2 regions of the Alterluteimonas muca genome follow, and region 1 is predicted to be linked to the other one. Evidence: predicted binding sites of a transcription regulator. Region 1 holds the regulator's gene; the other holds the start of a gene.
The links. The regulator FliA, encoded in region 1, starts transcription of late flagellar genes. The targets are predictions, from matches to a motif close to TAAAGTTTNNCNNNCNNNGGCCGATAA.
Positions count from the first base shown of each region.

Region 1 (7,047 bases):
GAGCAGCGGCGTCTCCGGTGCCGGTTGCCGCAGCCAGTGCCGCAGGTCCAGCAGCGGCAGCGTGTGCGAGCGGCGGTCGAGCGCGGCGCGGCCGTCGAACCAGTTCACCGCATGGGTGGGTGCATGCAGCACTTCCTGCACCCGCGCCAACGGCAAGGCATAGGCATCGCCGGCCGCCTGCACCAGCAGCGTCGGCAGGATCGCCAGCGTCAGCGGCACGCGCAGCGAGAACCGGCTGCCGCGCCCGAGTTCGGAGTGCACCTGGATCTGCCCGCTGAGCTCGCGGATGCGCGACTGCACCACGTCCATGCCGACGCCACGGCCGGAAATGTCGCTGACCTCGCTGCGCGTCGAGAAGCCGGGCATGAACACCAGGTGCAGGCATTCCTCCACGCTCAGCCGCGCCGCGGTCTCGGCATCGATCAGACCCTTCTCGCGCGCCTTGGTGCGCAGGCGCTCGGGGTCGATGCCGGCACCGTCGTCCTGCACCTCGATGCCGACATAGTCGCCCTGCTGCTGGGCGATCAGCCTCACCTTGCCGGCGCGCGGCTTGCCGGTGGCCTCGCGCAGGGCCGGTGCTTCGATGCCGTGGTCGATGGCGTTGCGCACCAGGTGCACCAGCGGATCGGCCAGCGCCTCGACCAGGTTGCGGTCGAGTTCGGTCTCGGCGCCGACGAGCTCGAGGTCCACTTCCTTGTCGAGTGCGCGTGCGACGTCACGCGCGAGCTTGGGGAAGCGCGCGAACACCTTGCCCACCGGCTGCATGCGGGTGTGCATCACCGCGCCCTGCAGGCGCGCGGTGGCGTTGTCGAGCGTGCTCACGGCACGGTCGAGCTCCTCGTCGCGCAGCCGCGCGCGCAGGGTCTTGAGGCGGTTGCGCGCCAGTACCAGCTCGCCGACGAGATCGACGATGGCGTCCAGACGGCGGGTGTCCACGCGTACGGTGTGTTCGCGCTCGGCAGTGGCCGCTCCATTGGCGGCCTGCGGGGCTGCCGGCTTCGGCGCGGCGGCGGCAGGCGGCGCAGGTGCGGGCGTCGGCGTGCGCGGGGCGGCCGGCGGAGTCACCTGGGCTGCGGCAGCTCCGGGCGGGGCCGACCCGTGCAACTGGTCGAGCAGCGCCTCGAATTCGTCGTCGCTGATCGCCCCGCCGTTTCCGGCTGCACCGACCGGGCCCGGCGCCGCGTTGCCGTGCAGCTGGTCGAGCAGTGCCTCGAATTCGTCGTCGCCGATCATGTCGCCATTGGCGGCGGCGGCGGCGGGCGTGGCGGTCGTGGCCGGCGGCGCAAGCGAGAAGCCGTTGACGACCGCGGCGGGCGCGCGCGGCACCTCGCTGCCGGAGTCGATCGCGTCCACCATCGCCTGCAGCCAGTCCAATGACTGCTGCGCGGCATCGAAATGCCGCGCCTCCAGCGTCGCCTGGCCGCTGCGTGCAGCGCCCAGGGTTTCCTCGGCCGCGTGGCAGAGCTCCACCAGCGGGGTCACGCCGAGAAAGCCGGCGCCGCCCTTGAGCGTGTGGAACGCGCGGAAGACCGCGTTCAACTGTTCGCGGTCGCCGGGCGTCTGCTCCAGCGCCACCAGCTGCCCGCCGAGGTCGTCGAGCAGCTCGCGTGCCTCGATCACGAAGTCGGCGGCGATTTCCGGCGAGGCGTTCACGGTGTCAGAGCCCGAGGTTCGACAGCAGGTCGTCGGCGTCGCTCTGGCCCACGGTGCCGCGATCCAGCCCCCCGACCGCCGGGCCGTGGCCACGGTTCGGGCACGCCGGCTCGTCCTTCGGCGGCAGGCCGAGTTCGCCGAAACCCTCGTGCACGCCACGCACGATCGATGCGACGCGGCGGATGATCTGCCCGCCGAGGTCCTGGTGGCTCTGTGCCAGCGCCATCTCGCGCAGGTTGTCGCGCAGCGCCTCGACGGTACCGGCCTGGCTGTCGTCGAGCGGGCCGTCCTTGAGGCGGGCGACCAGCGCACGGCTGTCGTCGATCAGGTCGAGGGTGCGATGGGTGGCCTCCTCGGTCATCGCCACCACGTGGTCGAGGCGGGCGCAGGCGTCGTCGAGGTTGCCGCCCGACGGTGCCGGGGGCAGGGCATCGAGCGCCTGTTCGAGCTCGCGCGCCAGCCGGCCGAGGCCGCTGACCAGCGTATGCGCGCGCGATGCGGCGATCGCATCGACGTGGCGGCGCCAGGCGTCCTCGTCGCCGCGCTCCAGCGCGTCGAGTGCATCCTGCAGCAGGCGCGCGACCGGGACGTCGTCCGCCACCGCCGCGTTCAAGCGCCGCCCCCGAGGCGTTCGAACACCTTGTTGAGCTTCTCTTCCAGGGTCTGCGCGGTGAACGGCTTGATGATGTAGCCGTTCACGCCGTTCTGCGCGGCCTCGATGATCTGTTCGCGCTTGGCCTCGGCGGTCACCATCAGCACCGGCAGGGTGCGGAACTTGGCATCGGCGCGGATCTCGCGCAGCAGCTCGATGCCGGTCATGCCGGGCATGTTCCAGTCGGTGATCACCAGCTCCACCGCATCCTGCCGCAGCACGGCCAGCGCGCTGTGGCCGTCCTCGGCTTCCACGGTGTTGTTGAAGCCGAGGTCGGTCAGCAGGTTCTTGATGATCCGCCGCATCGTCGAGAAGTCATCGACGATCAGCACGCGCATGTTCTTGTTCAAAAGGGGCTCCAGTAAAACGATGGCATCAGTCGTCGTCGCCGATGCCGGTATCGGCGAGTTCGAACGCGGTCAGCCGCCCGCGCAGCCGCACCACCGCCTGGCCATGGATCTGGCACACGCGTGATTCGCTGACGCCGAGCACCGCGCCGATCTCCTTGAGGTTGAGTTCCTGCTGGTAGTACAGCGACAGCACCAGCTGCTCGCGTTCGGGCAACAGGCCGATCGCGGCGGCGAGTTCGCGGCCGAATTCGCCGCGCACCATTGCTTCCTGGGGGGTGGGCCCGCCACGACGCGCGGGCTCGACCTCGCCGTGGTCCTCGACGTGCGAGTCCAGGCTCAGCACCTGGCCGCGCGCGGCGTCTTCCAGCAGGCGCATGTAGTCGGCCAGCGGCAGCCCGAGCTTGTCGGCGACTTCCTGCGCCGCGGCGGCGCGGCCGGTGGCCTGCTCGATCGAACGGATCGCGGCGGCGGCTTCGCGCGCGCGGCGGTGCACCGAACGCGGCACCCAGTCGCCACGGCGGATCTCGTCGATCATCGAACCGCGGATGCGGATCGAGGCATAGGTCTCGAACGAGGCGCCCTGGTCGGCGTCGTAGCTGCGCGAGGCTTCGAGCAGGCCGATCATGCCGGCCTGCACGAGATCGTCGATCTCCACGCTGGCCGGCAGTCGCGCCGCCAGGTGGTGGGCGATGCGGCGCACCAGTTCGGCATGCTGGACGATCGGATCCGGCGCGCTGCTGCGCTGGATGTCCTGGTAGTGGCGGGCGGCCATGCTCATGCCGGCACCCCCTGGCGCAGCATCCGCTCGACGAAGAACTCGACATGCCCGCGTGGCGCGGTCGGCGCCTGCCAGCGGGCGGTGCGGCGGGCGATCTCGGCCAGCGCACGCGCCGACGGGCTCGACGGGTAGGCGCGCACCACCGCCTGCTGGCGCTGCACCGACATCCGCAGCCATTCGCACTGCGGAACCGCGCCGAGGTAGTTCAGCGACACGTCGCCGATGAAGCGCTCGCACACGCGCGACAGCTTCTCGTACAGGCCGCGGCCTTCCTGCGGGCTGCGCACCATGTTGGCCACCACCTGCACCTGGCCGACGCCGCGCTCGCGTGCCAGCACCTTGATCAGCGCATACGCATCGGTGATCGACGCCGGCTCGTCGCAGACCACCACCAGGGTGTCCTGCGCGGCCTGGCAGAAGGTCAGCACCGAATCGGTGATGCCGGCGGCGGTGTCCACCACCAGCATGTCGAGATCGCGCTGCAGGTCGTTGAAGACGTTGACCAGCCCGGCATGTTCGGCGGGGCGCAGTTCCGCCATGTGCCGGCGGCCGGAGGCGGCGGGGACGATCATCACGCCCGACGGGCCGTCGAGGATCACCTCGTCGAGGCTGCAGCGCCCGGCCACCAGGTCGGCCAGCGTGTAGCGCGGCGACAGCCCCAGCAGCACGTCGACGTTCGCCAGGCCGAGGTCGGCATCCAGCAGCAGGGTGCGCTTGCCGAGCTCCGACAGCGCGATCGCCAGGTTCGCCGACACATTGGTCTTGCCCACGCCGCCCTTGCCACCGGTGACGGCGAGGGTGCGCACGGGGGCGGGCACGGGCGGAACGGCGACGGACATCGGCGGCAGGGTCTCAGGCGACAGCATGGGTGTGCTCCGGGGCGGAATGCTCGGATGCCATGGGCTTATCGGCATCGCGGCGGAGATCTTCAAGGCGAAGTACCAGGTGGGCCGCATTGGCCCGGCTCAGGTCTTCAGGGATGCGCTGGCCGTCGGTGGTCCAGGTCAGCGGCAGCTGGTGGTCGACCACCACCGACAGCGCGCTGCCGAGTCGGCTGGTCTCGTCGAGCTTGGTCAGCACCACGCCCTGCGGGCGCGCGTGCTCGAAGCGGCGGACGACTTCATCGAGGTCGGCGAAGTGGGTGTTGGCCGGCAGTACCAGCAGGGTGCGCACCTGGCGCGCGGCGCGCAGCCAGTTCAGCTGGCCGGCGAGGGCACGGTCGCGCTGGCTCAGGCCGGCGGTGTCCACCAGCACCAGCCGGTAGTCCTGCAGCTTCTGCAGCAGCTGCAGCAGGCCGGCCTCGCTGTCGGCCTCGTGCACGGCGATGCCGAGCTGGCGGCCGTAGCTGTGCAGCTGCTCGCGGCCACCGACGCGCGCGGTGTCGGTGGTCACCAGGGCGACGTCGCGCGGCTGGTACTGCGACGCATAGAGTGCGGCCAGCTTTGCAATCGTGGTGGTCTTGCCGGCACCGGTCGGGCCGACCAGGGCGATCACCCCGGCCTCGTGCAGCGGATCGACCGGGCAGATCGGCAGCCTGCGCGAGATCAGGCCGAGCATCAGCCCGCGCGCGCGGTGGGCCGGGGTGTCGGCGGGAATCTGCAGCACCACGTCGCGGGTGATGCCGGCATCGAAACCGTAGTCCTCCAGCAGTTCCATCGCCTGCGCGCGCACCGGCGAGCCGCGCAGGCGCTCGTCGGTGAGCCGCGCCATCTCGCGTTCGATCATCGTGCGCATCTGCGCCAGTTCGTCGCGCATGCGCGCCAGTTCGCCGTCGCTTGCAGGCGCGGGTGGCGTGGGCACCGCGGCCAGCACCGGCGCGGGCGGGGCGGGCGGTTCCGGCAGCGGCTCGATCATCGGCGCAACCGGCGGACGGGTGCGCGCCAGCAGTTCGGCGAAGGCGGGGCCGTCGAATTCGTCGGCGACGTCGAGTGCATTGGCCACCGCGGTCGGCTCCGCCGGTACCTCGATCGCGCGCGGTGCAACCGGGATGGAAGCAGGCGCAGGTTGGGCCACAGGTGTGGGCGCGATCGGTGCGGCAGCCCCTGCCGGCGCGGCGGGCGGGGCGAGGTCGCGCAGCCAGCGCTCGGCCGGGGCCAGTGGGCGTTCCGGGGCGGCCACCACCGGGGCCGGGGCTTCGGCCGCGGCGCGCGGCTGCGCCTCGAGGGCACGCTGCAGGCAGGCTTCGTCGTAGTTGCTGGCCGCCACGATCTCCACGCCCTCGTCGGTGCGGCGGTTGGAGAGGATCACGGCATCGGGTCCATGGGCATCGCGCACCATCTGCAGTGCGGTGCGCATGTCGGCGGCGACGAAGCGGCGGATGTTCATGGTTGTTGCCCGTGTTGCGAAGGGGGTGATGCGTTGCTCAATTGATCGTGCCCACCAGCTTCAGGCGCCGGTCCTCCGGGACTTCCGTGTAGGCCAGCACCGACAGTCCGGGCACGCTGTGGCGGACCAGGCGCGCCAGCGCAGCGCGCACCTGGCTGGGCACCAGCACCACCGCCGGTTCGTTCCTGGCCTCCTGCTGGCCCGCGCAGTCGGCGAGGCTCTGCTGCAGACGTTCGGCCAGGCCCGGTTCCAGTGCGGCCCCGGCGCCCTGCGCGGAATCCTGCAACACCCGTTCCAGCGTCGGCGCCAGCGTGTACACCGGCAGTTCGATGGCGGGCCCGGCGATTTCCTGGACGATGAAGCGGCCCAGCGCGGTGCGCACCGCCGCGGTCAGCTGGGTCGGGTCCTGGGTATGGGCCGCGTGCTCGACCAGCGACTCGGCGATGCGCCGCAGCTGGCGCACCGGGATGCGTTCGATCAGCAGGTTCTGCAGCACCCGCACCACCACCGCCAGCGGCAGCGACTTCGGCGTCAGGTCCTCGGCGAGCTTGGGCGTGCTGCGCGCAAGCGTTGCCAGCAGCTGCTGCACTTCCTCGTGGCCCAGCAGTTCCGGCGCCTGCTCTCGCACCAGGTGCGAGAGGTGGGTGGCGACCACGGTGGCGGGATCGACCACCGTGTAGCCGGCGGCCTCCGCCTGGGCGCGCTGCAGCGGCAGGATCCACAGGGCGTCGAGCCCGAACGCCGGGTCCTTGCCGGGGATGCCCTCGATCGGATGCAGGGTGCCGCCGGGGTCGAGTGCGAGCAGGCGGTCGGGATGGATGTCGGCGGTGGCCACCGGCACGCCATGCACCAGCAGGCGGTAGGCGGTGGGCGCGAGCTCGAGGTTGTCGCGGATATGCACCGGCGGGATCAGGAAGCCGATGTCCTGGGTGAGCTTGCGGCGCACCGCCTTGATCCGCGCCATCAGCTCGCCGCCCTGGGCCTTGTCGACCAGCGGGATCAGCCGGTAGCCCACTTCCAGCCCGAGCGGATCGACCGGGCGCAGGTCGTCCCAGCCGAGCTCGGCGGTGGCGGCCTGTTCGGGCGAGGGCAGGGCGGGATCGGGATTGGCCGCGGCCTGCTCGGCCTCGATGCTGCGCTTGCGCATGTGCCAGGCCGCGTAGCCCACCACGGCCGCCAGGCTCAGGAAGGCCAGGTTCGGCATGCCGGGCACCAGGCCCACGACCAGCAGGATCGACGCCGCGATGGTCAGCGCCTTGTACTGGCCGAACACCTGGCCGGTGACCGCA
Region 1 is NZ_JAIWPS010000001.1:636,526-643,572, forward strand. Features, by position in the region: gene LDO11_RS02860 (chemotaxis protein CheA) at 1-1,653, opposite strand, end outside; gene LDO11_RS02865 (protein phosphatase CheZ) at 1,658-2,266, opposite strand; gene cheY (chemotaxis response regulator CheY) at 2,263-2,655, opposite strand; gene LDO11_RS02875 (RNA polymerase sigma factor FliA) at 2,681-3,433, opposite strand; gene LDO11_RS02880 (P-loop NTPase) at 3,430-4,299, opposite strand; gene flhF (flagellar biosynthesis GTPase FlhF) at 4,286-5,758, opposite strand; gene flhA (flagellar biosynthesis protein FlhA) at 5,796-7,047, opposite strand, start outside.

Region 2 (7,047 bases), on a different contig from region 1:
GCGGCCCAGCCGCTTGGCCGCGTACAGCGCCTTGTCGGCGCGGTCGACGGTGTCCTGCGGCGAGCGCTCGCCATCGCGCCGGGTGGCCAGCCCCACGCTCACCGTGAGTCGCAGGGCCTTGTCCTCCCAGCGCACGTCCAGCTGCTCGACCGCGCTGCGCATGCGCTCGCCGGTGTCGCGCGCGGGCGCGGCGGCGATGCCGGGAAGGATGGCGATGAACTCCTCGCCGCCATAGCGCCCGAACAGCGCGCCCTCACCCACCGCCCTGCGCAATGCCGTAGCCACCGTGCGCAGGCAGTGGTCGCCGGCAACGTGCCCGTGCTGATCGTTGATCGACTTGAAGTGGTCGAGGTCGACCAGGATCACCGAGAGCGGCTGCCCGCCGCGCTCGGCCTCGTTGAAGCTGCGCAGCAGCCACTGGTCGACCGATCGGCGGTTGAGCGACCCGGTCAGGGCGTCCATTTCCGCCGAGCGGCGCAGGTTGGCGGTCACCACGGCCTGTTCCACGTGCAGTTGCGCCAGCCGCGTGAATTCCATCGCCAGCGCCATCTCCTCGGCGCTGAACCCCTCGCTGCCGTCGCGCTGCAGCAGCACCGCGCCCCAGCCGGGCGCGCGCACCTGCAGCGGCAGCAGGGCCTCGGTGCGCGCACCGCGCTCGTCGCCCAGCAGCTCCTGCCGCGGCAGCCCGGCCGTGGCCGCCCGTCGCAGCGGCAGCGCGCGCCGCTCGAGGTCGGCGACCACCTGGTCGCGGCCCGCCGCGGGATGCACCACCATCATCTCCGCACCGTGGAAACCCTGCGCGACCGCCACCGCGGAGCGCACCGGCAGCAGTGGAAGCAGGTGGTCGAACAGCAGCCGGAAGGCGGTCCACTCGATATCGCCGGGGCCGAGCGTGCGCAGGCCGGCCTGCAGCGCATGTGCATAGGCGCCGCGGGCGGCCTCGCGCGCCATCCGCCGTTCGCTGTCGAGCCGCGCCAGGCGGTCGCGGTCGCGCTGGTCGCGGAAGTCGGCGATGCGCGACACCAGGCCCACCGCGAACAGGGTCAGGGTGGTGACCATGCCGGCCTGGAAGGCGAAGCGCGCAAGCAGCGGATTCGCGAGGTTCCAGCCCGGCGAGAACTCGTAGGCCAGCAGTGCCGCATAGGTGAGCACATGCAGTGCCAGCAGCGGCCAGGCCATCGCCAGCCGACGGCGCACCGCCACCGTCATCCACGCCACGCCGGCAATCCCGGTCGCCACCCACAGCGCCAGGGTCGCGGGTCCCAGCAGCTCGTTGAACGCCGGTACGTCGACCAGGCACAGGCCGACCAGCACCAGCGCCGTCCAGCGGAAGGCCGAAAGCGCCTGGCGTGCCCGCGCATGCAGCGTGGCGCCGGCATAGACCTCGAGCAGCCGGGTCCAGGCCAGCAGGAACACCAGGATCAGCGCGTGCACGCCCTGGATCCCCCAGGCACCGAGGAACGACAGCCCGGCGAACCGGTACAGGTGGCCGTTGAGGGCGGCCAGCAACAGCAGAGTGGACAGCGCGCAGGCGAAATAGCCGAGGAATGCGCGGTCGCGGGCGGCGGCATACAGCGACAGCGCCAGCAGGGCCAGCACCAGCAGTACCGCATAGACCGCGGCCGACATCGCCGAGGCGCGCTGCTCGAGCATCACCGCATGGTCTTCGCGCACCAGCAGCGGCAACACGCCGACACGGCCGTCGGCGAACACGTCGAGATCCAGCTCCAGCACCGGCCCCGCCGGCTCGGGTGGCACCGAGCGGAACCCGCCGGGGAACGCCTGCGCCACCCGCGGGCGGAAGAAATCATGCGGCGGCCCGGCCCAGTCGGCGCCGGTGAACTGCAGCCGGTCCACCGGCACGCGCGGCACCCAGACCACCCAGCGGGCATCGCCTTCCATCCTCGGAGGCAGCTCCCAGCGCAGTTGCGCGCGGGTGCCGCCATCGGCGCCGGCCGGCAGCGCCAGATAACCCGAGGACGCACGTGCGCCCTCGACACGCACCACCCCGGCGGGTCGCAGCCCGTCCGACGGGTCTCCACCCAGCCCCACCAGCGCCGATGCCAGCAACAGCAGCAGCGCCGCGAAGCCGAGCGTGGCGACCAGTTCCGGCGACGGCGCCCACCTGCGGGCAGGACTCACCGCACCGTCCCCGACGGCGTGGATCCCTGCACGGTGCCGCCCCCTGCGGTCGCCATGTTCACTTCCCGGATGTGAGTGCCCGATCGGGCTGGACGGCGGATGGTAGGGACAGGAATGTTATGGCCGTCACAAATGCCCGCGCGCCTGGTCCCCACCAGGATGGTTATCGGCAGCACCACTGCCTGCTTTAGCGCCCGGTCGCGCCGCCGGCGTTCCGGGCCCGGGCCAGCCGGGGCCACGGGCCGCGCGCGGCGCGCTCGCCTACACTGTGCGATCCGCGACGGCCGCCCTGCGCCCCGCCCCCGCATCCCCTGTATCCGCCGATCCCAGATGACCGCTGACGCCTCCCCCGATACCGCCACCCCGACCGATGCCCCCCTGCGTCGCGACTTCATCCGCCAGATCGTGCGTGACGACCTCGCCAGCGGCAGGCACAGCGCCATCCGCACCCGCTTCCCGCCGGAGCCCAACGGCTACCTGCATATCGGCCACGCCAAGGCGATCTGCCTGGACTTCGGCATCGCCCAGGAGTTCGGCGGCCGCTGCAACCTGCGCTTCGACGACACCAATCCGGCGAAGGAGGACCCGGAGTTCGTCGCCGCGATCCAGGATGACGTGCGCTGGCTGGGATACGAATGGGCCGACCTGCGCCATGCCTCGGATTACTTCGAGGTCTATTACCTGGCGGCCGAGAAGCTCGTCCGGGACGGCAGGGCGTTCGTCTGCGACCTGTCCGCCGAGCAGGTGCGCGAGTACCGCGGCACGCTCACCGAGCCCGGCCGCCACTCGCCGTTCCGCGACCGCAGCGTCGAGGAGAACCTCGACCTGTTCCGGCGCATGCGCGCCGGCGAGTTCGCCGATGGCGCGCGCACCCTGCGCGCGAAGATCGACATGGCCAGCGGCAACATCAACCTGCGCGACCCGGCGCTGTACCGGATCAAGCACGTGCCGCACCAGAACACCGGCGATGCCTGGCCGATCTACCCGATGTACGACTTCGCCCACGCGCTGGGCGACGCGATCGAGGGCGTCACCCACTCGCTGTGCACGCTGGAATTCGAGGACCACCGCCCGCTGTACGACTGGTGCGTGGACAACGTCGACCTCGCCGGCAACCCGCAACTGCTGGCACCGCTGGCGGCGAAGGGGCTGCCGATCGAAGCCGGCAAGCCGCGCCAGATCGAGTTCTCGCGGCTCAACATCAACTACACGGTGATGAGCAAGCGCAAGCTCACCCAGCTGGTCGCCGATGGTCTGGTCGACGGCTGGGACGACCCACGCATGTACACCCTGCAGGGCCTGCGCCGACGCGGCTATACGCCGGCATCGCTGCGCCTGCTGGTGGAGCGCGTGGGCATCAGCAAGCAGAACTCGGTGATCGACTTCTCGGTGCTGGAAGGCGCGCTGCGCGAGGATCTCGACGCCCACGCGCCGCGGCGCATGGCGGTGCTCGACCCGCTGAAGCTGGTGCTGACCAACCTGCCCGCGGAGCACGAGGAAGCGCTGGCCTTCCCCAACCATCCCAAGGACGAATCGCTCGGCGTGCGCCAGGTGCCGTTCGCAAGCGAGCTGTGGATCGAGCGCGAGGACTTCGCCGAGGTGCCGCCGAAGGGCTGGAAGCGGCTGGTGCCCGGGGGCGAGGTGCGCCTGCGCGGCGCCGGCATCGTGCGCGTCGACGAGGTGGTCAAGGACGACGCCGGCCATGTGGTCGAACTGCGCGGCGCGCTGGATCCGGAATCGCGGCCCGGCATGGAAGGCGCCAACCGCAAGGTCAAGGGCACCATCCACTGGGTCAGCGCGCGCCATGCGGTGGCCGCCGAGGTGCGCCTCTACGATCGCCTGTTCGTGGTCGAGAACCCCGATGACGAGAGCGGCGGGAAGACCTACCGCGACCACATCAACCCGGACTCCATTCGCGAAGTGCGCGCGTGGGTGGAACCCGCCGCCGCGGATGCCGCGCCCGAACAGTCGTTCCAGTTCGAACGCCTCGGCTACTTCGTCGCCGACCGCCATGACCACCGCAGGGACGCGCCGGTGTTCAACCGCAGCGTGACCCTGCGCGACACCTGGGCCGCAAAGGCCTGAGAAACCGACCATGACCTTCCGAATGTTCCACCTGTTCGCGCTGCTGCTCGCGCTGTCGCTCGCGGCATGCGCGGCGCCCACGGCGTCCGGCCCCGAAGCCGAGGCAACGCCTGCGCCCACGCCGGTGGCCGATGACGGCACTGCGGCCGGCGCCGGCCAGGTGCCCACCCTCGACACCAGCTGCAGGGTCGACAGCGACTGCACGGTCAAGGATGTCGGCAACTGCTGCGGCACCTTCCCGGCCTGCGTCAACGTCGACAGCCCGGCCGACCCCCGGGCGGTGATGGCCGAGTGCCAGCGCAGCGGCATGGCCTCGGTATGCGGCTTCCGCGAGATCCAGGCCTGCGCCTGCGTCGCCAGCCGCTGCGAGGCGGTCGACACCGCCGCTCCGGTGGCACGCTGATGCTCTACGCCCAGGTCCACCTCACCCTGCCGGCATGGGTGCACGAGGCGGTCGATACCGGCCGCGCCTACCCCGATGACGACGCCAAGATCGCGCTCGCCATCGACCTCGCGCGCCGCAACGTCGATGCCGCCAGCGGCGGCCCGTTCGGCGCGGCGGTGTTCGGCCCCGGGGACCGCATCGTCTCGGTGGGCGTCAACCGGGTGATGCCGACGAACTGCTCGGTCGCGCATGCGGAAACGATGGCCTTCATGCTCGCCCAGCAGCGCCTGCAGACCCCGCGGCTCAACGCGACGGGCGCGCCGTACACGCTGGCGACTTCCGCCCAACCCTGCTGCCAGTGCTTCGGCGCGGCGGTGTGGGCCGGCATCGACCGGCTGCTGATCGGTGCGCGCGCCGAAGATGTTGAGGCCCTGACGGAGTTCGACGAGGGCCCGCTGCCGGCCGACTGGCCGGAGGAACTGCAGCGGCGCGGCATCGAGGTGGTGCGCGACCTGCGCCGCGACGACGCCCGCGCGGTGCTCGCGGCCTATTCGGCCACTGGCGGAGCACGCTACTGATGGCCGACCTCACCACCCCGGCACTGCTGTGCTATTGCCGCGCCGGCTTCGAGGCCGATCTCGCCGCCGAACTGACCGAGCGCGCCGCGCTGGCCGGGATCGGCGGCTGGGCGCGCGCCGGTCGCGACGAGGGCTACGTGCTGTTCCACGCCGCCGAGGCAGGCGTGCCGCTGGTGCAGGCACTGCCGTTCCGCGAGCTGGTCTTCGCACGCCAGAAGGCCGTGCTGCTGGCCGAGCTGACCGGCCTCGACCCGAAGGACCGCCTCACCCCCGTGCTCGACACCCTGCAGGGCGCCGGGCGTTACGGCGAACTGTGGGTCGAGCATCCCGACTCCGATGCCGGCAAGCCGCTTTCGGCGCTGGCGCGCGCGTTCGGCAACGCGTTGCGGCCCGCACTGCGCAAGCGCGGCTTCCTGACCAACGAAGCCGATCCCACGCGCTCGCGCCTGCATGTGTGCCTGCTGGGCGGCGACCACCTGATGCTGGCGCGCAGCCAGCCAGGCGACAGCGCCGTGTGGCCGCAGGGCATCCCGCGCCTGCGCCTGCTCGGCGAAGCGCCATCGCGCTCGGCGCTGAAGCTGGAAGAGGCACTGATGGTGCTGCTGACGCCGCGCGAGCGCGAAACGCTGATCAAGCCGGGCATGCGCGCCACCGACCTCGGCGCCGCGCCGGGCGGCTGGACCTGGGTGCTGACCCGCGAACACATGCGCGTCACCGCGATCGACAACGGCCCGCTGCAGGCCGCGCTGCACGACACCGGCCTGGTCGACCACCAGCGCGCCGACGCCTTCCGCTGGCAGCCCGACACGCCGCAGGACTGGATGGTCTGCGACATGGTCGAGCAGCCGCGGCGGGTGGCCGAACGCATGGCGACCTGGTTCCGCGAAGGCTGGTGCCGGCACGCGGTGTTCAACCTCAAGCTGCCGATGAAGAAGCGCTGGAACGAGACCCGGCTGAGCCTGGACCTGTTCACCGACCAGGCCCAGGTGCCGCTGACCCTGCGCGCGCGCCAGCTCTACCACGACCGCGAGGAGATCACGGTCTTCGCCAGCGCGGGGGCCGGCGGCTGATCCGGCACCCGGCGGGCATCGCCCGGGGATCGGGACAGGCCTGACGGGAAGTGTCGTTTGCAGGTGCAGGCGGCGGCTTCGGATGGCACCGCCGAAACGCGACCGCCGGCACGTGCGGTCTCGGCCACTGCAACCGGGTGCTGGCATGCTGGCGTCCTCGCTGGAGGACCTCCGCATGCAACCGCTTGAACTCAACGACCCCGCGGCGTTCGGCCGCGAATTCCTGCGCCAGACGCAGCTGCAGGGCTTCGGCTCGCTGACCAAGCGCGACCTCGAACTGCTGATGTTCGTGCTGCTGGAACGCGATGGCGCGATCGACCGCGCGGCATCCAACCACGCCGCCGCGGCGCAGCTGCGCGTCACCCCGGCACGGCTGAAGGCCCTGCGCCGCGACGGCTATGCGCGCTGGCGGCAGCTCGCCGAGGAAGCGCCGGCCGACGCGCTTCCGCGCATCCTCACCACGGTGCTCAGCGCCGAGAACCTGCGCGCCGGTGCACGGCATGTCAGCGAACGTGCACGCCGCGACGGATTCCTCGCCGTGCGCGTCGAGCATCCCGACGATCTCGCGCGTTTCGAGCAGGCGATCCTCGATGTCGGCGCATTGCCGGTCTACGAACGCAACCGCGAGGTGGTGGCGGTGCGTTTCGACACCCTGCTGCGGCTGGCCGAACAGCACGGCCACCTGCAGCCCGACCCGCAGGCGGTGGCACGCGAACTGCAGAAGCTGGCACCGGCCGCGGACGAAGTGGCCGACCTGCTGCGCAAGGACATCGACAAGCTGCGCTGG
Region 2 is NZ_JAIWPS010000011.1:85,727-92,773, reverse strand. Features, by position in the region: gene LDO11_RS15870 (GGDEF domain-containing protein) at 1-2,142, opposite strand, end outside; gene LDO11_RS12775 (glutamine--tRNA ligase/YqeY domain fusion protein) at 2,473-4,227, shown strand; gene LDO11_RS12770 (hypothetical protein) at 4,238-4,630, shown strand; gene LDO11_RS12765 (nucleoside deaminase) at 4,630-5,190, shown strand; gene rlmM (23S rRNA (cytidine(2498)-2'-O)-methyltransferase RlmM) at 5,190-6,260, shown strand; gene LDO11_RS12755 (hypothetical protein) at 6,436-7,047, shown strand, end outside.
Region 2: the regulator FliA is predicted to act here: its motif matches at 2,306-2,332, upstream of LDO11_RS15870 (GGDEF domain-containing protein).